DNA from 4 places in the Bacillus sp. SRL337 genome. Region 1 is predicted to be linked to each of the others. Evidence: riboswitches for the same ligand, from Rfam matches in the RefSeq annotation. Region 1 holds a riboswitch; each other region holds the start of a gene.
The links. Region 1 has a riboswitch for cyclic di-GMP ahead of AC4E8A_RS01640 (hypothetical protein). Riboswitches for the same ligand answer to the same signal wherever they lie in the genome.
Positions count from the first base shown of each region.

Region 2: it holds a riboswitch for cyclic di-GMP, as region 1 does, so the genes downstream of both, AC4E8A_RS21145 (GGDEF domain-containing protein) here and AC4E8A_RS01640 (hypothetical protein) in region 1, are expected to answer to the same signal.
Region 3: it holds a riboswitch for cyclic di-GMP, as region 1 does, so the genes downstream of both, flgB (flagellar basal body rod protein FlgB) here and AC4E8A_RS01640 (hypothetical protein) in region 1, are expected to answer to the same signal.
Region 4: it holds a riboswitch for cyclic di-GMP, as region 1 does, so the genes downstream of both, AC4E8A_RS04195 (EAL domain-containing protein) here and AC4E8A_RS01640 (hypothetical protein) in region 1, are expected to answer to the same signal.

Region 1 covers NZ_OZ481793.1:306,043-311,497, reverse strand. The annotation lists gene AC4E8A_RS01645 (hypothetical protein) at 383-1,093, opposite strand; gene AC4E8A_RS01640 (hypothetical protein) at 1,144-1,512, opposite strand; cyclic di-GMP riboswitch class I at 1,613-1,699, opposite strand; gene AC4E8A_RS01635 (alpha/beta fold hydrolase) at 2,249-3,076, shown strand; gene AC4E8A_RS01630 (lactonase family protein) at 3,281-4,327, opposite strand; gene AC4E8A_RS01625 (YitT family protein) at 4,824-5,455, opposite strand, start outside.
Region 2 covers NZ_OZ481793.1:4,210,509-4,215,963, reverse strand. The annotation lists gene AC4E8A_RS21165 (DUF58 domain-containing protein) at 1-73, shown strand, start outside; gene AC4E8A_RS21160 (stage II sporulation protein M) at 489-1,460, opposite strand; gene AC4E8A_RS21155 (RDD family protein) at 1,597-2,406, shown strand; gene trhO (oxygen-dependent tRNA uridine(34) hydroxylase TrhO) at 2,583-3,554, opposite strand; cyclic di-GMP riboswitch class I at 3,829-3,915, shown strand; gene AC4E8A_RS21145 (GGDEF domain-containing protein) at 3,986-5,026, shown strand; gene AC4E8A_RS21140 (hypothetical protein) at 5,063-5,266, opposite strand; gene AC4E8A_RS21135 (acetamidase/formamidase family protein) at 5,405-5,455, shown strand, end outside.
Region 3 covers NZ_OZ481793.1:1,673,294-1,678,748, forward strand. The annotation lists gene hslU (ATP-dependent protease ATPase subunit HslU) at 1-1,235, shown strand, start outside; gene codY (GTP-sensing pleiotropic transcriptional regulator CodY) at 1,378-2,157, shown strand; cyclic di-GMP riboswitch class I at 2,346-2,438, shown strand; gene flgB (flagellar basal body rod protein FlgB) at 2,873-3,262, shown strand; gene flgC (flagellar basal body rod protein FlgC) at 3,265-3,726, shown strand; gene fliE (flagellar hook-basal body complex protein FliE) at 3,738-4,043, shown strand; gene fliF (flagellar basal-body MS-ring/collar protein FliF) at 4,097-5,455, shown strand, end outside.
Region 4 covers NZ_OZ481793.1:856,055-861,509, forward strand. The annotation lists gene AC4E8A_RS04180 (hypothetical protein) at 1-301, shown strand, start outside; gene AC4E8A_RS04185 (hypothetical protein) at 321-512, opposite strand; gene AC4E8A_RS04190 (DUF2161 domain-containing phosphodiesterase) at 880-1,620, shown strand; cyclic di-GMP riboswitch class I at 1,701-1,785, shown strand; gene AC4E8A_RS04195 (EAL domain-containing protein) at 1,878-2,639, shown strand; gene AC4E8A_RS04200 (sensor domain-containing diguanylate cyclase) at 2,654-3,607, shown strand; gene AC4E8A_RS04205 (NAD-dependent succinate-semialdehyde dehydrogenase) at 4,057-5,455, opposite strand, start outside.

The DNA of each region.
Region 1 (5,455 bases):
CGAAAAATACCGGTAAGCAAAATACACGGATGTTCCGAGCAATACAATTATTATTCCCAGCATTACAGCTTCCATGATCATTTAATCTCCTGTCTCTAGTAGTAGGCCCTTCTCAGAATTATGGCTATGATTTTCATTAGGGTATGTCGATCTGGCGTCTCCAATTAAACCGGCTAAAGGACCAGTCCATTAAACCACCAATCGCCAACTGAAATGACTGACTGGCGATTTAGCCATGAGAGTTAATCAAACCCTTCTCTGTGAAAAAAACGATTTATATGAACTTCCAGAACTAAAAAATAGGTGAATCCCTGCAAAGCAAAACAACTCTTCTAAAAGCAACAATGTTTTTGAAGCAGCCCTATTTTGAAGTGAAATCCCATTACAACTCTTTTAAAAGTATATATGTGCCATCGGCAATATCCGAAGAAATGCCATGCAGCTTACTATTATCCCGATATTTATGAACGATGAAATTCCCTTCCAGATCTTTATACTTTTTCATATCATGATATTTCTCCATTACGCGTATCGATTTCGGATTTGTCGCTTCTCCCAAAACAGCCTTCAATCCTTGTGCTGCCGCTTTTGTGATCAGCATATTTCCTAATCGCTGAATAACTTCATGGCGATCCTGTTCAGCCGTTACTCCTAACATGAATAAGTGCAGCAGCTCCCCGTCTTCAATCTCTTTTCCGTTCCGTTTTTCATAGTCCTCCATAAACCGTTTATCCACATCTTCCAAAACACGCAGAATGACGTTCATGTCATAAAACGATTCTTCAAATACATCTTCTCCGATGATCTCTGGCGCGTTTGTGTCCCCGGCAAGAACACCAACAACATGATCCTCAGCATCTATAGCGACCGCACAATATCCCTGCTGGACGGTAGAGTCTAAATATTCCCTGGTAAACTCATAGAAATCTTCATACTTTAAGTTTAATTGCCCTACCATCGGCTCCTGCACCCACTTGCCTGATACAGTCAATCCAATAAATGATTGTGCCAGACACTCAGCTGCCTTTTGAACCAACTCTGTTTGTTCCTTTGTGATGATTTCATAGGTATATAAATCCAGTTTTGTTTGCACTTGCCGACATCCTTTCGAATTTAAAATATGTAAGTATTCCCTGGTCTGTCTTAAATGGAATGAGGCACTTGATCGATAAATGTACCCGTGAAATCTATCCTCTCAAGAGCATTCCTGATTTGCACTTGAGCGATTTTAGATGAAGGTTTTACTACGAGGGTATCCTTAAAACCCAGGGTGGAATAGAACTGCATGGTCTGCTCCAGCTGCGGCACAACTTTTGACGGGACTGGTGTTTGATGGGTCCCATCGACAACAAACGTATACTCTCGTCTATTGACTCTATTAATGGTATCCTGCAAGTCAATCATATAGCCCTCAGCATCTTCTTCCCTCATTAATCCGAGAACCTGTACATGAACTTCCTTCGCTGCCTCATTAATGGCCATCTTATATTTCTTCTTATCTATGACTATCATCTCTGATCTCCTTTTCCTTTTAGTCGTGACGGCTTTTACGCAGGAGCCAAACAAAAAAGCCATCCCCAAATAGGCAGGGATAGCCAAATAATCATTATTCATTGGCAACCCGACTATCATTATCCCGGAGGATTTTAGACTCGCAGCTTTGCGTCCTTACCTTTCGATAAGTTTGCCGTTTTCACTTTATTAAAATAGTACAAATATCCCGATGACATAGTACTATAATAGTATAAAGAATTTGCCGTTTTTTGTCGATACTTGTATGCTATTCCATTAAATAATGATAGTACGGTCCATTGATTAAGGATAAAATTCTATAAGGCAGATGTTTTGCATGGCTCACACGCTATTTATGTAAGAGGAAAGGCTGCTTACTTTTATATGACCAATGGCGAACTTTAGTATTGGGAAATCGGCGAAAATCATCCACAGCTATTAGGGAAGAGCAAGAGGATTGGACCGCAAGAGAAGCAAATCACTTTCTCTCTATTGATGAATGCTGTTTCCTTCAATTCCATGCTGTCTGAGCTCCTTTCTGACTGATCAATCTATAAATCTTCACGGGGAACACCCGTGATGGTTGCGATCCCCAAGAATTCCCCCGCAGTCCCCCTTTCTTTATCACCATAGATATTTTTAAAAAATGAAATGGAATGACTCTGTATTGAATAGTATTTAGAAGTAACATTTAGGTTATGGGTTTTGCCAATTTACAGTAACAGGGGGGGAAATAATGCAAGCTAAAGGAACGTATATTGAAGTTGAACCGGGAATTGAGTTATTTGTCCAGGATGCCGGAACCGGGGACCCCATCGTGTTCATTCCAGGGTTCACATTCACGACAGAAGTTTTTTCAGAACAGCTCCAGCATTTTTCAAAAACTCACCGGACAATCGTTATCGACCCAAGGAGCCACGGCCGGTCAACGATGACTGTTCACGGAAACGACTATGTTACACATGGAACTGATCTGCAAAAAGTATTGGAAGCTCTAAACGTCGAAAAACCAGTGCTTGCCGGCTGGTCATTCGGCTGTTTAACTGTATGGGAATATATTCGCCAGTTTGGAACAGATCAAATCAAGTCACTTGTTTTGATTGATATGCCGCCAAAATCTTTATCGTTGCAGCAAGACCGGGATTGGGTTGAAGGACTACTGGATGACATGGCTTCAGCCTATACAAACTACCTTCGCAACCCGAAAGGACAACGGGAATTCATCTCCGCCTACGCTTCCGGTGTAATGATTCAACGCGAACTAAAAGAAACAGAATTAACATGGATCGTTGAACAATCACTGAAGACACCCTATTATATTGCGGCCAATCTATTTTCATCAGGGCTTTTTTCAGATTACCGTAAAGAGGCCGCTCTCGGCAGTGAGTCTGTTCCGACTCTGTTTATTGTCGCTGAGCATTGGGCGGACACAGCGGTGGCTTACCTCAGCAAGCTGGCTCCGAAAGCATCCTTGGAAGTACTTGGCGGGCATCTGATGTTTTGGGAGCATAGCGTGAAATTCAATGAAACTGTTGGGGAGTTTTTAGGTGAAAGGAGTGATTAGTCATTCCCCAGCTGGCCCTTTCAGCACAAAAAAGCTACCTTCTGCATTTAAAGGTAGCTTTTTCTTCTTATATAGATTGCCCGGTTCCAATGATCACATCATACCTTCCCTAAGGTGAGCCTTCGGAAAAGTTTACATGCTTGTGGCCAAAGGTAAAGGTATGCTTAACTCTTACTGTCAGGTTCGCAAGATGATATACTCATCCTACAAATTTAAAAACTTTACACAGACAGGTTCTGGAACTTTTACACCTGACTGGATTAATGTGAGCTTTCCGGCAGCTTTATCCCTGCCGAACAAAGTCATGGTGTTTGATTTTTGATTGGCAGCAACGAGAAATTCCTCGGATGGATCCAATACAAAATCACGCGGCCAATTCCCTTCTGTTGATGTCCATTCTACAAACGTTAGTTGGCCCGTCTCTTCATCCACCTTAAATATGGCAATACTATTATGGCCCCGATTTCCCGCATATACAAATTTTCCATCAGCAGAAATGTGAATCGCACTTCCATCATTTGTTTCCTCAAAATCCTCCGGAATAGTGGAAATGGATTGCTGTTCTGTAAAGCTTCCATCTTTTTCATCATAATGAAGCACAATGACTTCTGAGCTTAACTCGGTCATGACATATGCAATACTTTTATTTGGATGAAATGTAATATGCCGTGGGCCGCTTCCAGGCTTTAGCGTGTACTCTTGTTCCTTCTCTAATTTGCCATCAACTGCAGAATAGGTTATTACCCGGTCACTCCCCAAATCAATCGCTATCACATACTTCTCATCTGGAGTGAAACCAGCAAAGTGCATGTGAGGCTTTTCCTGTCTTTCATGGGGGCCGGATCCATGATGCTCTATTACTGAAGCGGCTGGTTTCAGTGATCCATCTCCATTTACCAAATAGGATGCGATTTTCGTTGTATGGTAATTGGCTGTTACCACATTACTGTTATCTTGATTGACGCTAACATGGCATGGAGGTGAGCCTGCAGAGGTTTGACTATTCAGCTTTGACAGCTCCCCCGATTCTTTATTTACGGAAAAGGCAGCAACGCCCCCCTTTTCTCCCTCTTTATGGACAGCATATACATTTCCATTATCCTCGCTGACCGTCACATATGTAGGGTTGCTTAATTCGGCTGCCAGCTTTACATCCGCAAGCTCTCTTTTCTCTGTATCGAGCGTAAACTGATAGACTCCTTTGCTATCCTCTTTTGTATAAGTCCCAACATATCCAATGATTTTCTGCATCTAAAAACTCCTCTAACAGTTATTTTTTAGTTTCGAGGTGGCAAATTGTGAGTGATAGATACTCACGTTGACCTTATTATGACCCAGCTTTGCAAATTTGACCGCCTAAGATGATGTTAATAGAAGTACATCCTATTTCGCAACAAATTGAAATCCCCAAACATAGTTGGGGATCTTACAGATGCCTGCATTTCAACTGCAGTTTGTATGGCAAAGAAGCCGTTCTTTGGAAAAAGATTTTTAACCGGGATAAGAGCAACTTTTATCCTTAACAGAGCTCCAGCCAAAAGTTTAACCACCAAAGTTTCTCAGTCCTGCGAACTCCTCAGATTCATTTCACCTGCCGTATCATACCATCTACAATAAACGCCCGGCAGGATCGGCAAATCGACAGCCTGAATCAAACCGAGTTATACATCTATTTACTTTTGTCGGCAACGTACCTTGCTAATTTTCTTTCAAAAGAAGCCCCGCGGGAAACGGGGCTTCACAGACTCTAATGGATATTATGTTTCTTAAAATTGCCGCCTTTGACTTCCGCCACATCATAAACGGTCACAAAGGCACCCTCATCAATTTCATTTATGATTTCCTTCAGCTTCGTTTCCTCGAGACGATTGATGACACAGGTAATCTCTTTAAACCTCTCGTGGGAGAATCCGCCGTACGCCTCTTTATAGGTTGCACTGCGCCCTAACCGGTCACGGATGGTTTCAACCATGATTTCAGGATGGGTCGTAATAATCTGAAAGGTTTTCGACCCGCTTAACCCTATCTCCACAATATGAATCACTTTGGAGGCTATATAGTAAGCAATGGCAGATAGAAAAGCACCCTGCAAACCAAATACAGTCGATACAAAAATGAATACAAAGATATTCAAGAATAAAATGAGGTCACTTGTACCAAACGGCAGCTTGCGAGACAGCAGGACAGCAAGCATATCGATCCCATCCAGCGCACCGCCATTACGCAACGCCAATCCCATACCAAACCCAAGAATGATTCCTCCAACCACGGTTACCAGCAAGGTATCACCGTGAATGATGGCCGGAGTATGATGCATGAGACTTGTTCCGGCAGCAAGAGACACAATACCGATAATCGAACGGATAGCAAAGCTTTTGC
Region 2 (5,455 bases), 750 kb from region 1:
GGCCAGGGAAGAGAAGCTGGCCGCAGTGGCCGTTTCTCATTATATTGATATCATGAATCGAGGGCTGCTTTAGGCTGAAAAGCGGAAAGGCCCCGCTCAGCTGTGTACGGCCTGGAAGTCTTCCGCATGAGATAAAGGAATCACGAAGAGCACTAGCGATTCGATGATGACTTATTGTTAAAAGGCAGAAAGGCCCCAATCAGCTGCAGACGGACAGGACGGACTCGCATGAGATAAAAGGAAACACAACGAACTTCGTGAGTTGATGTTGACTTATCGCAAGGAGGAGCCGGGAAGTACGCTAGCTGTTGGACATTGGAGCTGGATTCGTAAGGAGAGTGGCCGAATCTGCTAGGCGCTGGCCGCTGGAGCTGGATGAAGTAAAAAGCGGGAGCGGCCAATCGTGGCGCAACCATTTATCACCCGCACCGCTGATCCAGCAGGAGACCACGCATCTTCTTATGCTTTTACCAACGTATTTACACCGGTTAGACGAGGTTCACTCGCGTTTTCTTCAGGAGCATGCTTCCAATCAGGACATAAAGGATCAATCCGATTACCGTCAATCCGGCAATTACGTATTTGACTTCCAGTGATAGAGTGGAAGGTGTGATGAAGCCTTCAATGATACCGGCGATCACGAATAAAGGAATTGTACCGAGAAGCAGCAGGACAGAGCGTTTTGCCTGCTGCTTTAATTGATAGCCCCGCGAGTAACGGCCCGGTGCGAACAGCTTATAACCCATGAGCAAGCCTGCACCTCCGGCTATGAAAATCGCCGTAAGCTCGATCATCCCGTGCGGCACGATATAAGCCCAGAACTCATAGCTTTTTCCGTAATGCCAGAAAAGGGCAGCAATCGCTCCAATGATGATGCCATTATAAATCAGCAAGTACACGGTCAGAAGGCCGAATGTAATGCCGCCTGCAAAAGCCAGCAATGCGACCTGGATGTTGTTTGTCATGATGGTAGCGGACATCATTGGGGCATCAACATTTCCTTCATTTTCACCAAGCCGTTCCGGATCAAATCCCTGGGCCATATTTTCAGGCAGTACAGAATAAATATGAAGCGGGTCACCGGCAACGGAGAAGAAGCTTCCGACTGCTCCGATGATGAAAAGTAGCATGGCGAAAAGGATCATCTTCCACTGCTGAAGGAACAAACCGATAAAGGTGACACTGAAAAAATGGCGGATCTGCTTCCAACTGGAGATTTGGTCGCGGTACAAGAGATTGTGAGATTTAGAGACAAGTTCATTCAAGTAAGATGTCACATCTTCTTGAGGATAGTAGGTCTGGCTGTAGGAAAGATTTTGGGCAGCTTTTTGATAAAGCCGGCTGAAGCGGTCAATAGCCTTTCCCTTGATCTTACTTTTGCGTCTAGGCATGCTTGCGATCAGTTCCTCCAGCTCTTTCCAATCACTTCGATGCTGCTGGATGAATTGTTTAGAGTTCATAAAAACACCTGCTTTTTTAATAGGGTATATTTCCGGCAACTTCGGGTGCATTTGTCACTTGTCGGAAAATATGTAATTATTGGATGGTTCCGTCATCTTTATTATAGTATAAAAATCAGGAAATGAGGAATCGGATATGCGCGAGGAACAGATTGATATCAAAACACCCGAGTATGTGTCGCTCCAATTTCGGACGGCGGGGCTCGGAAGCCGGGCTGCAGCGTTCTTGATAGACCAGATATTGCTGACAGTCATTAATATCTTAGTGATCATTATATTGGCGTGGACATTGAATATTTCCTCTCAAAACCCGTTCATCGAGGCACAGACCTTTCATTCCGGGACGATTGCCATCGTTGTAGTCGCCATGTTTGTGCTGAATTGGGGCTATTTTTTAGTTTATGAATTTTTTTCCGGCGGAAGGACGCTGGGGAAGAAATTGATCGGTATCAGGGTCATCCAGGATAATGGTCAGAGCATCACGCTTCTCTCAAGTTTCATCCGCAATATCTTAAGGATTGTCGATATGATGCCGGTATATTATTTTGTGGGGATGCTGATGGTATTCTTCCATGGAAAGCATAAGCGGCTTGGGGATATTACCGCCGGCACGATGGTCGTCCATGAAAGAAGAAAGAAAAAAGCGAAGAAGAAAAGCCCTATCGAAAAGGAGGTAGAGTCCAGGGGGCTCAGCAAGGAAAGCCTCGACATTGAAGAAGGTGCACTCAGAGCCTTGGGTGCTAAAGAGTGGAAGCTCCTGAGGACCTACAGCCAGCGGTTCACCCATGTGGAACAGAATCAAAGGCTGGTATTGACAAGGCAGGTCGCAGATATCATCCTTATTAAGATCGGGATGGAAATCGAAAGGCAAACCGAGCAGGAACTCGAAAACATCCTCCTCGTCCTCTACCTCAAACTCAAAGACGAGTGGGAATTCGAACTTTAATGCTTCACCACTTTAAAGCAGTCGGGGACAGTCCCCTGTTACGTTAACGTATTAAAGGACTGTCCCCTGTCATATTAACGCATTAACGCGATGGGGGACTGTCTCTCATCGCGTTAATGCGTTAATCAAATAAAAAGCGTGAGGACCTCCGTCCTCACGCTTTTTTACATATCTATTTAAGCTTTCACGCCATCTTCTTCTTCAATTTTACGAAGTCTTTCTGCTACTTCCTCTTCAGAAAGGTTGTGCTCCATCACGTAACGGTTCTCTTCGTGAGTACGGCACTCGTGAGAGCAGCTTCTCATATATTTGTGTTCATTTTCTTCAGAGCATAGAATTTTCTTGTTACATGGCGGGTAAGCACAATTCACATAGCGCTCACATGGCTCGCCGGTATAGTAATCTTTGCCGACAACGACATGCTCTTTGCGGTTCACCGGAACAGCGATTCTTTCATCAAATACATAAAGCTGTCCGTCCCAAAGGTCACCTTGAACCTCGGGGTCATAACCATAAGTCACAATCCCGCCGTGCAGCTGAGCCACATCCTCATAGCCTTCGCGCTTCAACCAGCCTGAGAATTTCTCACAGCGGATTCCGCCTGTGCAGTAAGTGATAACTTTTTTGCCTTCCAGCATTTCTTTATTGTCACGGACCCAGTCAGGAAGATCACGGAAGTTTTCAATATCCGGTCTGATTGCTCCTCTGAAGTGTCCCAGATCGTATTCATAGTCGTTCCGTGCATCAAGCAAGACAACATCATCACGTTGAATTTGCTCATAAAAGTCTTTCGGATTCAGGTATTCACCGGTGATTTCATGTGGATTGATATCATCTTCAAGACGAAGAGTGACCAATTCCGAACGGTGTTTTACCTTAAGCTTCTTGAATGCATGCTCATCCGCTTCATCAATTTTAAATACTGTATCATGGAAGCGGTGGTCGTTCTTCATCATGTCCATATATTGCTCTGTCGCTTCGATCGTACCGGAAACCGTTCCGTTGATCCCTTCCTTCGCGATCAGAATGCGTCCTTTAAGGCCCATTTCCTCACAACGCTTCTTGTGGTACTTTGTATACGCCTCAGGATCCTCAATTGTTACATAATTATAGTACAGAAGGACTCTGTATGGTTTTGTTTCGCTCATATTCTTTTCCACCTATCGATTTATATTTGCAAGATATAAATGCCAGATGCCATTTCTCTTACGATTTACTATTATAGCAAAAAAACAATAAAAATATTAGTGGAAATTTTTATTACTGATTAACGTATTATAATAGCTTCATCAAATTAATCCTTTAACGCTTTAAAGCAGCCGGGGACTGTCCCCGAGTGCTTTAAAGCGCTAAAGGGAACACTCGATTCTTGATTTCAATATAATTCCAGTGTATGATATAGGCTATAAGTACCAGGTGAATAAGGACTAAGGGCAAATCAGTCGAAAGGCTGGGGCGCAAAACTACAGGGGCTACCATCCGAAAAGGATATGCCAGCCAGTTGCACACAAATGATGGCGCCCTCTTTGAGTGCGTTTTTTTTATTGCCACAAAGTAGTCATATAGGGAGAGAGTCACAATGACAAATGCAAAGCCATTGTCAATACAAAGGTTAAAATATCGATTTTATGCTGTTTTGCTGCCTATATTTCTTTTCATATCATGCTTAGGGTGGTATGAAGAAGGGCGTGCGGAGTCTCCAGATTTTATTAATAAGACAATACTGGCTGTTCTTGTAATACTATTTTTTCTTTCCGCATTAATCGTCTTTTTCAAGAAAAGCTGGATTGAAACATCCGAAAAAATTATGATCATTGCAGTCTGTTTGGTAAGTTCCATCAGATTCACCCATGCAGTCAGCTTTGAACTGGAGCGGACGATGACACTTGGGCCGTTCACCTATTGGATGCCTATGTTTTACATGTTTCTGTTTTTCCTCTTGAACACCAAGTGGGCCCTGCTTACAACCATCTCTACATACTTATGGTTTCTTGGTGTAGCTTTTTATAAATTGCCTGATCTAATCGGAACGCCTGCAATATACGAGCTGGTTCACTACTTCTTCGCGAATCTTGTCTTCATTGTGACCCTCTTCTTCCTCCAGACCGTGAAACAAAATTACATCAAAGCAGAATTATTGGAGGAAACCGCCAACACCGATTATCTAACCAGGCTGCCCAACCGCAGAAGATTAGACCAGGAATTGATCCAGGTCCTGGACAACCAGCAGGACCTATCTATTATATACTTGGATATTGATCATTTTAAGAAGATCAATGATACCTACGGCCATACTGCAGGTGACCGCTTGCTAAAGGAATTCACTGTTAGAACGCTCCAGGTAATAGGGGGAAAAGAGTTACTCGGACGCTGGGGCGGAGAAGAATTCATGCTGATTCTAAAGGATCAGAATCTCTCACAGGCTGCCGTTCTTGCTGAAAAAATCAGGAAGCATATCTCAGAACATAACTTTGAAAATATTGAAACGCTGACAGCCAGCTTCGGTGTAGCCGAAAGACAAGAAGGCGACACTCTGGATTCACTGTTAAACAGAGCAGACAAAGCCTTATACGAAGCAAAGAAAACCGGGAGGAACCAAGTGGTTTCCAAAGAAACGTAAAAAAGCAGTCTGGAAGCAAATTCCAGACTGCTTTTTTTATTCTTGAGCCTCTATCACGGTGACGTGAGTGACTTTGCCTAACTGAATTCTGTAAAGGACATCATTTTCCTTGAAAACAAAATGGTCCGAATCATTCCCGAAGATTTTATGAAGGACAGTTGCCTCTGTACGTTCATCTTCTATAAAAAAAGAAACCGTTTTGTCGCTATCAAAATGGAATTCCACACGAAAATTTTTCACTGTGTTTTCTCCTTTCAAAGTTATCATTTCAATTGTTACTTTCCCGATGATCCCTGGGGTAAACGTGTACTAAATACTATTTGTTTCAGAAAAAATACGGTAAAGTAATGAAAAATTCAGAAAAAAGGGATGATGACGATGCAGAAAGTCACAAAGGAAAATTTCTTTTACGCATTCAGTAAGGAAAAT
Region 3 (5,455 bases), 1.4 Mb from region 1:
TGGGGCCTACTGGAGTAGGGAAAACAGAAATAGCGAGGCGAATGGCTAAACTTGTGGGGGCGCCGTTCATTAAAGTAGAAGCAACAAAGTTTACAGAAGTAGGCTATGTCGGCAGAGATGTGGAATCAATGGTAAGGGATCTGGTAGAAACTTCTGTCCGACTCGTAAAAGAAGAACAAATGGCAGATGTCAAAGAAGCGGCAGAAGAGAATGCCAACCGCCGTCTGGTAGAATTGCTCGTCCCTGCCAAAAAGAAAAATAGTAATTATAAAAACCCTTTTGAAATGATTTTTGGCGGCAATCAAGGAAATCAACAACAGGATGATGATGAGAAACAAGAAGAAACCTCAATTAATGAGAGACGAAAAGTCATAGCAGACAGACTGGCAAAAGGTGAACTTGAAGAAGAGTTCATCACTGTTGAACTTGAAGAACAGCAGGCATCCATGTTTGATATGCTTCAAGGATCCGGAATGGAGCAGATGGGTATGAACATGCAGGATGCCCTTGGCGGACTTATGCCCAAAAAGAAGAAAAAGAGAAAGCTGAAGGTGAAGGAAGCACGACCTGTCCTTATTAATGAGGAAGCACAGAAGTTGATTGATATGGATGAGGTCACACAAGAAGGGATTGTTCGTGCAGAGCAGACCGGGATCATATTCATCGATGAGATAGATAAGATCGCCAGCAAGAGCTCCAGCCAGTCATCTGGTGAAGTTTCCCGTGAAGGAGTGCAGCGTGATGTTCTTCCGATTGTGGAAGGTTCTACAGTAGTAACGAAACACGGGTCTGTCAAGACGGATTACATGCTGTTTATTGCGGCAGGGGCATTTCATACGGCAAAGCCTTCTGACTTGATTCCGGAGCTTCAGGGACGCTTTCCAATCAGGGTGGAGCTGAAGAAGCTTTCTGTCGAGGATTTTGTAAGGATTCTTGTGGAGCCTGATAATGCCATAGTTAAACAATATATAGCACTTTTAGAAACAGAGGGTATACAAATTGAATTTTCTGACGATGCTATTCGTAAGATGGCTGAAATAGCTTTTTCAGTGAACCAGAATACTGATAATATTGGGGCGCGCCGACTTCATACCATTATGGAAAAGCTGCTTGAGGATCTATCTTTTGAAGCTCCTGAAATCACAATGGAGAAGATCACTATCACACCTTCATATGTAGAAGATAAGCTGGGAGCAATCTCTCAAAATAAAGACTTGAGCCAGTTCATTCTATAAGTTTGCTGACGACCGTCCGAGGGTAAAAAATAATTGCAAACTACAAGGGATTTACAGTATCCTGATTGCGGACTATACCAGTCAATCGCGATTCTTATTTAATAATTTTTGAAACTATTTAGTTGCACTAGGAGGAAATGAAATGAATTTACTAAGTAAAACAAGAACCATCAACGCAATGCTGCAAAAAGCAGCAGGAAAACCTGTGAACTTTAAAGAAATGGCTGAAACTTTGAGTACAGTCATTATTGCAAATGTCTTTGTTGTCAGCCGCCGTGGAAAACTGCTCGGATTTGCTGTCAATCAGAAGATAGAGAATGAAAGAATGAAGAAAATGCTGGAAGATCGTCAATTTCCTGAAGAATATACAAACAGCCTTTTCAATATACAGGAAACTTCTTCTAACTTGGATATTGACAGCCAATACACTGCATTTCCAGTAGAAAACAGAGAATTGTTCCAAAGCGGCCTTACAACCATTGTGCCGATCATCGGCGGCGGGGAACGTCTTGGTACGCTGATTCTTGCCCGCCTTGAAGACAGCTTTGATGATGATGACCTGATCCTTGGTGAGTACGGTGCTACTGTTGTCGGTATGGAGATCCTTAGGGAAAAATCTGAAGAGATAGAAATGGAAGCCCGTAGTAAAGCTGTAGTACAAATGGCTATCAGCTCCCTATCTTACAGTGAGCTTGAAGCAATTGAACATATCTTTGAAGAGCTTGACGGAAATGAAGGATTACTTGTAGCTTCAAAGATTGCTGACAGAGTGGGAATTACAAGATCAGTCATCGTGAATGCCCTTCGTAAGCTTGAAAGTGCTGGTGTCATTGAGTCCCGTTCACTTGGGATGAAAGGGACATATATCAAAGTTCTAAATGATAAATTCCTGATTGAATTGGATAAATTAAAGACAAATTAATGAACTGGCCGCTAGTCCAAAAGGATTGGCGGCCATTTTTATTTCCGAGAAATATTATGGAGTAAAGGTGAAAAAACCTCAAAAGGGGTATAAAGACCTAATAGTAATGTAAGGGAAAGGGTTGAAATTAACATCACAAATAGTACAATAAGATTACAGACTATTTCCGACAATTTTCTACAACAATTCTTAGATAATGGCAAACTTTTCTGAAAAGGGAGGACGCAAAGCCACGGGCCTAAAGACAATTCTCTTTGTACATCGGCAGCCGGGTTACCTAATGGAGACATTGCATGTTTGCGGAGCGATCTCTATAGGGGTCGCTATATTTATGAGGAATTTAAGTGGGTTATTTTTCCATATGTGATTGGAAGACTTTCCCTAAAGATTTTTGAGCCATTACCAGTTATAGTATTGTAATGTGTCTGTAACATAAGCGGCGGTTTTCAGCAGAGGAAGACAGAAAAATGTTGGAAAAAAGTAGGGCTGATAGTCCTTTGGAAGAAGAAGAAACTTCCTTTAACAGCTTTGAATGACAGATTTTCTTAGAAAATATGGTAAAAGTCCTTCAAAAAAATGAATAATTAGTAGGAATAAAATTAACAGGATATTCATAGACACCTATTTTTCTTAATATTACAATAGAGACTATGATTCCGTAAAAAATGTCAAAATCCATTAATCTTTGACAAAATATTGGTTAGAGGTGTAAAAAATGAGCTTGTTTTCCAGCACCATTCAATCACTCGAAAATGGTTTGAACTATTCTTCGGCTAAACAGAAGGTGATATCTCAAAATATTGCCAATGTCGATACACCCAATTACAAAGCGAAGACAACCAGTTTCAAAGAACAGTTGAATGATTCCATCTCCACTTTCGAAGCAAAAAGAACGAATCCCCGTCATTTTGAATTTTCTGGCAGAGGAAATATCGATCTTAATGTCAGAAGTAAACCGTTCCAATACAATCACAATGGGAATGGGGTTGATATTGATAAGGAAATGTCAGAAATGGCTTCCAATCAAATCTACTTCAATGCTCTTTCCGACCGGATAAATGGTAAATTTAATTCTTTGAAATCTGTAATCAGGGGAGGTAAGTAGAAATGTCAATCTTTCATGGTATGAATACATCAGCTTCTGCGCTTTCCGCACAAAGGTTAAGAATGGATGTCATCTCATCCAATATGGCAAATGCAGATACGACAAGAGGAAAACTGGTCGATGGTGAATGGCAGCCTTATCAAAGAAAATCAGTGGTATTTCAGCCTGATGGGGAGCGGTTTTCTTCATTCCTAAATAAAGCTATGGGCACTAAGGATTCGGGGGCCATAGGTAATGGTGTCCAGGTTTCAAAGATAAAGGAAGACGATGAGACTCCTTTTAATCTGGTATATGATCCAGAACATCCTGACGCAAATCAGGATGGGTATGTAAGCCTTCCGAATGTCGATCCGCTTCGTGAGATGATTGATTTAATATCCGCTACCCGTTCATATGAAGCAAATGTAACTGTCTTTAATGCTAATAAATCCATGATGATGAAATCACTTGAAATCGGAAAATAAGGGGGATACTTATGGCGATACATAATATTTATTCAGCAACAGATAACAGATTAAGTACATCGTTTGAGAAAAGTAGCATTAAACCAGTACAAAATCAGCAGAATTTCGCTGATTTCCTGAAAAAATCCATTGAAGAAGTAAATGCCAGCCAGAAAGAATCCGATATGCTGACGGAAAAGCTGGTCCGTGGCGAAAATGTTGACCTGCACCAAATCATGGTCGCCTCCCAAAAAGCCAGTATTACGCTTCAGACGACAATGGAAGTCCGAAATAAAGTAGTCGAAGCATATCAAGAAATCATGAGAATGCCAATGTAACTTTTACGGTTATGAATGCCGCGTAAATCAGACAGAGTAACCGGGGGATTAAGATGAATGAAACTGTAAAAAAATACAAAGAACAATTAAATACATTTTGGTCATCACGAACCAAGAAACAAAGGGCTATGTATGGTGCAGCTTTGTTGGTGGTTATTTTAGCTGCTGCCATTACAGGATTCCTTTCAACAAGGACAGATCTTGTACCGCTATATAGCAATCTGGCCCCCTCGGAGACAGGAACGATTAAAGAAAACCTGGATGGAAGAGGTATAGCTTCGGAAATCACCGATGGCGGTTCAACGATAATGGTCCCTAGTGAAATGGTAGACACATTGAAAGTTGAACTTGCAGCAGAAGGAATTCCGAATTCCGGAAGCATTGACTATTCCTTTTTTAGTCAAAATGCTGGTTTCGGTATGACCGACAATGAGTTTGGTGTTATGAAACTGGATGCCATGCAAACGGAACTTGCAAACCTGATGAAAGGAATCGAAGGTGTTCAGGATGCCAACGTAATGATCACACTGCCTGAAAAAGGAGTATTTGTCAGCGAGGACACGGAACAGGCATCTGCTTCAATCGTCCTGAATACAAAACCTGGCTTTGATTTTGATCAGAAACAGATTAAATCCTTATACCATCTAGTATCGAAAAGTGTTCCAAACCTTCCTACTGATAATATCGTCATCATGAATCAATTATTTGAGTATTTTGAACTGGAAAATGAAAATTCTTCCTTTGGAGGAAGTGTAGTCCAGCAAATGGATGTTAAGAACCGGGTGGAAAAGGATATTCAAAAGCAGGTTCAAAGTATGCTTGGCACGTTAATTGGTTTTAATAAAGTGGTTGTCTCCGTTACTACCGATATAGACTTTACCCAAGAAAACAGGGAAGTAAACGAAGTAACGCCTGTTGATGAAGAAAATATGGAAGGAATCGCTGTAAGTGTCCAGAGAATCACCGAGACTTTCACCGGCAATGGAGAAGCTGCTGGTGGTGTGCCGGCTGCAGAAGATAGTGGTGATGGGCTCGGGACGTACGTAGAAGGCGAAAATGGCAATGGGGATTATGAAAGAATTGAAGAAACGATAAATAATGAGGTTAATAGAATTAGAAGAGAGATTGTCGAAAGTCCTTATAAAATCAGGGACATCGGTATTCAAGTGATGGTTGAACCGCCTGATCCAGAAGACCCTGCTTCTTTCCCTCAAGACAGGCAGGAAGATATCTCTCAGATTTTATCTACAATTATCAGAACTTCGATTGATAAAGAAACTGGCACTGAACTGACACCAGAAGCAATTGAAGACAAAATTGTCGTTTCTGTTCAGCCGTTTAACGGCAAGGTGGAATTTGACCAAACGCCATCATCCTCCCTGCCTTGGTGGACTTATGTTGTAGGAGGAATC
Region 4 (5,455 bases), 550 kb from region 1:
GAATGGACTGAATCCCCAGAGAAGCTGTCGCGAAAAGCCTGGAATCGCGACAGAATGGACTGGATCCCCAGAGAAGCTGTCGCGAAAAGCCTGGAATCGAGACAGAATGGACTGGATCCCCAGAGAAGCTGTCGCGAAAAGCCGTGAATCGCGACAGGATGGACTGGAATCCCAGAGAAGCTGTCGCGAAAAGCCCAAAACCGAGACCCAACCCATGGCCCCAAAGGTATTGTCGCGGAAAACATTCATACGATTGACCACAATCCCGCCAAAAACCGCAGTTTACGAAAAGGTCCAGTAACAGCACCCAATCCCTTACCTTAACCGATGCCCTCTGTTCCATTCCGCTTCAACCTGCTCACTCCCCCACCCTCAACCTTCTCAAGAATCTCCTTTAGCAGCTTTTGGATTTGAAAATGATGAAAAACCGTCATTGAAATCAAGATGAAACTGAATAAAGCAGATAAAATTGTGCTTTTCAACAATCTGTTCATTACATTTCTGTTTACCATTGGAAGTCCTCCAGTTTGTATCATTTGATGTGTATTATCCTTCTGTGCGGAGAAACTATTCAGCTTGGAGCAAAAATGGATATTCATTACGGTGCTTCAGGAAGTACGGTATAATGGGGGTACTCTTATTAATACGATATTTTTGAATTGATTGTAGCTGCTGGAAATACCCCAAGGGACGAACTTTTCCCTGGGATACGGGGTTGTTGCTATCTGAATAAAAAACAGCTCTTTTCTTTCTTGTTTTTTAAGCTATTTCTAGTGAGTTTAGGCGATATATTTTGCCATTCATATTAAATCGCAACAAAGTTCAGGAAAGAGCATAGTAATTTAACAGTTGATTAATATTGCAGGAAGGTTTTTTACAATGAAGGAGAAGAAAAAAATTCTAGAAGCTGATCTTTATAAACCTATCCAGAAACACTTCACAAAAGAGGGCTACAAGGTGAATGGGGAAGTGAATGATTGTGATCTGACTGCGGTTAAGGGGGAAGACTTAATCATTGTGGAGCTGAAACTCAATCTGACGGTTGACCTGCTGATCCAGGCCACTAAACGGCAGCGGCTCACGGAGTTTGTGTACATAGCCATCCCACGCCCCAAGAATATGAGGTCGAGGCGCTGGAAGGATATCCGGCATCTGGTCCGAAGGCTGGAGCTTGGCTTGATCACTGTATCAGTTGAGAATAAAGTACCGAAGCCACAGTTTATCCAGCATCCGGAACCGTTCGACCTAAAGAAGAGCAAACAGGGAAGCAGCCGCAGGAGAACCCGGCTCTTGGCCGAAATCGAAGGCAGAAGTGCCGACTATAATGTCGGGGGCAGCAGCAAGACCAAGATCATGACTGCATATAAAGAAAGCTGTATTCAGATTGCCTGTTATCTGGAGCAGTCAGGACCACTTGCCCCGAAGGATCTGGTGAAGATGGGAACAGGTCAAAAGACTCAATCCATTCTTAGTAAAAACTATTATAAGTGGTTTGAGCGGATAGAACGCGGCATCTATCAGATTAGTGAAAAAGGCAGGCAGGGATTACAGGAATATCCTGAACTTACCGATTACTATATGGAAGAGTTCGACAAAATCCAGAGATCTTTGCCGAAATAATTTTGTGACCGCATCAGTCATGAATATTGCATCAGGGTAAAAGTACCTATATAATGAAAGTGTAAATAATTTCAAATTTAATTTGATAAAGGCAAACCCATCGAAAGGCGGGGACGCAAAGCTACAGGGGCTAAAGTCCAAAGACTATGCCAGCCAGCTGCCGGATTTTCTACGAGTCTAAAAGACTATTCCGGGGAGGAATGGTCTTTTTGTCATTCCGGCTATTTTACTTCAACCTCAGAGAACAGGAGCTTATTATGAATCTAACACTATCTGATATTATCACTGAAGGTAAGTTCTGGAATGTCTTTCAGCCAGTTTATGAGATTAACAGCAGCAGTCTGATTGGCTATGAGAGCTTGTTCCGTTGTGATTTCGATTCCAATCCTGAACTGGTGTTTTGCCATGCCAAGAGATCCGGGATTCTGTATGAATTGGATACAGCAGCCATTAAGCGGTCGATCAATGTCTTTAATGAGTACTTCTCCCGGAAAAATATGAGTTTTCCTTACCTTTCAGTCAACTTGTACCCCTCAACCATCAAGCATCCTTTTTTTGTTCAATTTTTACATAAGCTCCTGGAGGAAGTTGAGCTGCCTCCGGAAAAAGTAGTCTTGGAGATCAATGAAGCAGAGCAGAATGATGACTTTAATAAATTCAGGAACATCCTTCATGACTTGAAATCACGGGGATTTCTGATTGCAATGGATGATTTGGGAAAAGGGAACTCCTCATTGAAAATGGTTCTGGAGCTGGAGCCGCAAATCATTAAGTTTGACCGTTACTTTTCAAAGGACCTGTCAACCAACCCGAAAAAGCAGAGGCTGCTTAGAGCAATCGTTGACTTTGCAAAGGAAGATACCAGTTTCATATTGGAAGGCATTGAAACAAAAGAGGACCTGGCTGCTGCCAAGAATATCGGAATACAATTTGGCCAGGGCTATTATCTTGGCAGACCTGAAAAATTGGAAAACTGCGGCAGGCATCTGAAAGAAATCATTTCTTCTTATAACTTGTAATAAGGAGGTTCGCCATGGGGGTATGGATGTTAACTGGGGGCATTGCCGTTGGGATTGCGCTCTTCAAAGCCTTTGATTATATTAAGAATTCAGAAGCAAGAGTAAATGAAAAAAGGATATTTCAGCTTGTTGAAAGGTCTCAGGATATCATCTACTATTGTGAAATAAAGCCTGCACTTAAATTCAAATACCTGAGCCCGTCCATAGACAGCTTATTAGGAACTGGAATTCAGGTGCGCAGCATGGCAAATGCAGAGACTTGCATGGAAATTCTTCATCCGGAAGACAGGGGTATACTAGAGAAAAAACTTTCTGGAGAATGGGATTATAATCAGCCGATCGTCCAAAGATGGAAAGATACAGAAGGAAATTATAAATACTTCGAAGAATTTGCGACGCCAATCTATAAAAATGGCGAGATCACGGCTATTCAAGGAGTCATCAGGAATATTGATGAGAAGATGCAGCTTCAGGAAGAACTGGTTTACAAAGCTCATCATGATGGGTTGTCAGGATTATATAACAGGCTTTTCTTTGAAAACGAATCCGGGATACTCGATGAGTCAAAGGAACAGCCTGTGGCTCTCCTGCTCTGTGATCTGGATGAGCTGAAATATTATAACGATACGCATGGCCATAGAACAGGCGATGAACTGATAAAAGAAACCAGCAAGATTCTCAAGGCATTGCAAAATGAAGAAATTCTTGTATCCAGGATCGGCGGTGATGAGTTTGCCATCTTGATTAAGGATCCAGGGAGATATCCACCGGAAGAAATGAAAAACAACATCCTTCAAAAGATTGCGAGTTACAATCGCTCTAGTAAAAAAATTAACATCATGCTCTCGATAGGTTTTGCTTCCAGCCTGTCCTCGATCGGTAAAATGAATGAGCTGTACACATCAGCGGATAAAAATATGTATAAAGAAAAAAGAGGCAGGAAAAAGATGGTGAATGGATGTTCCTGAATAGCGGAAAATAAGAAAACGCTATATTTCGCAGGCCGTTCACCTTTATTAATGAGAAATAGTCAAAAATGAAATCACAGGAAAATACGTTTTTACATCCATATGACCAAATCGTATAGATTGCTGGATTTGCCCCTTGTATACTAAGGATTCTCAAAGGAAGAGGAGCTCTTTCTTTCTTATCGAGTTATTTCTGTTGAAGTGGGGACAATGAATTTCGCAATTCAGGTTAAACAGCCAGAAGGTTTACGAAAAGAGCCAGCGAATGTGCTCCTGTTCATTTGGTGCTAATTAAGTGAGTTATCTTGTTCACTGAAGAATTCTTAAATATTAATCAAAGTCGAGGACGAAATCTAAAAAGATTTCGTCCTCGACTGGTTTTGTTATTTTCTTTTTTTATCGATGATTGGATGGAGTTTGGCGCATCTTTTCTGCGTGCTATGCAGCAGTTATAATCCAAGGGAAATATATTTCACTTCAAGGTACTCTTCAATTCCATGATGCCCGCCTTCACGGCCCAGTCCGCTTTGTTTGAAACCGCCAAATGGCGCCTGGGGTGTGGAAGGAAGACCGTCATTCAATCCGATAATGCCATACTGCAGAGCTTCACAAATGGTAATCCCTTTTGTGATATTTTCAGTGAAGACATAAGCGGCCAATCCGTAAATGGAATCGTTGGCACGTGTGATTACTTCTTCTGTAGAAGAGAAGGTGGAAATCGGTGCCAATGGGCCGAAGGTTTCTTCCGTCATGCAGAGCATATTATCTTTTACATTGGATAGTATGGCAGGCCCGAAGTATAATCCTCCGCCTGTCTCTCCCCCGTATTCAAGGGATGCCCCGGCTTGCAGTGCATCCTCTACGTGTTTTTTGACTTTTTGGACAGCAGCTTCATCGATTAGGGGGCCGATATCGACTCCTTCGTCCAATCCATTGCCGACTTTTAACTGCTTCACTTTTTCAACCAGTTTTTCAGTGAATTTCCTCTCAATGTCTTCATGGACATAGATCCGATTTGAGCAGACACATGTCTGTCCTGCATTCCGGAACTTAGCTGCAATGACACCTTCAACGGCTTTATCGATGTCGCAGTCATCCATGACGATGACAGGGGCATGGCCCCCCAGCTCAAGCGAGACTTTTTTGACAGTGTCGGCAGCGCCTCTCATCAATAGTTTTCCTACTTCAGTAGAGCCAGTGAAGGTTAATTTGCGGACGCGGCTGTCGGAAAGCCAGGTTTCGCCGATTTCTTTTGCATCCCCGGTCACGACATTGACGACACCATTTGGTATGCCGGCTTTCTCGGCAAGCTCAGCCATTTTTAATGCAGTAAGCGGCGTTTGTTCAGCCGGTTTTATGACAACTGTACATCCTGTCGCGAGGGCAGGAGCAACTTTCCTGGTGATCATGGCTGCCGGGAAATTCCACGGAGTGATGACAGCTACAACGCCTACAGGCTGTTTTTGCACAAATAAGCGCTTGTTTCGCTGTGTTGCCGGAATCGTCTCCCCGTAAACGCGTTTGCCTTCTTCGGCATACCAGGAGATGAAGCCATTTGCATAATTCATTTCGCCGGCAGCTTCCTTCAGGGGTTTTCCTTGTTCCATAGTCATTGTTCTAGCAAGGTCCTCTTTGTTTTCTTCAATCAGTTCGTGCCATTTGAACAGTAGCTCACTTCTTTCATAGGCAGAGTAGTGAGACCATTCTGCAAACGCATCATATGCAGCATCCACGGCAGCTTTAGCTTCTGCTTTGCCGCCATTGGGAACGGTCGCAATAGTCTTTCCATCAGCAGGATTGGTGACCTCGATGGACGACAGGCTGCTCCCGGTTTCTGTTCCATTGATT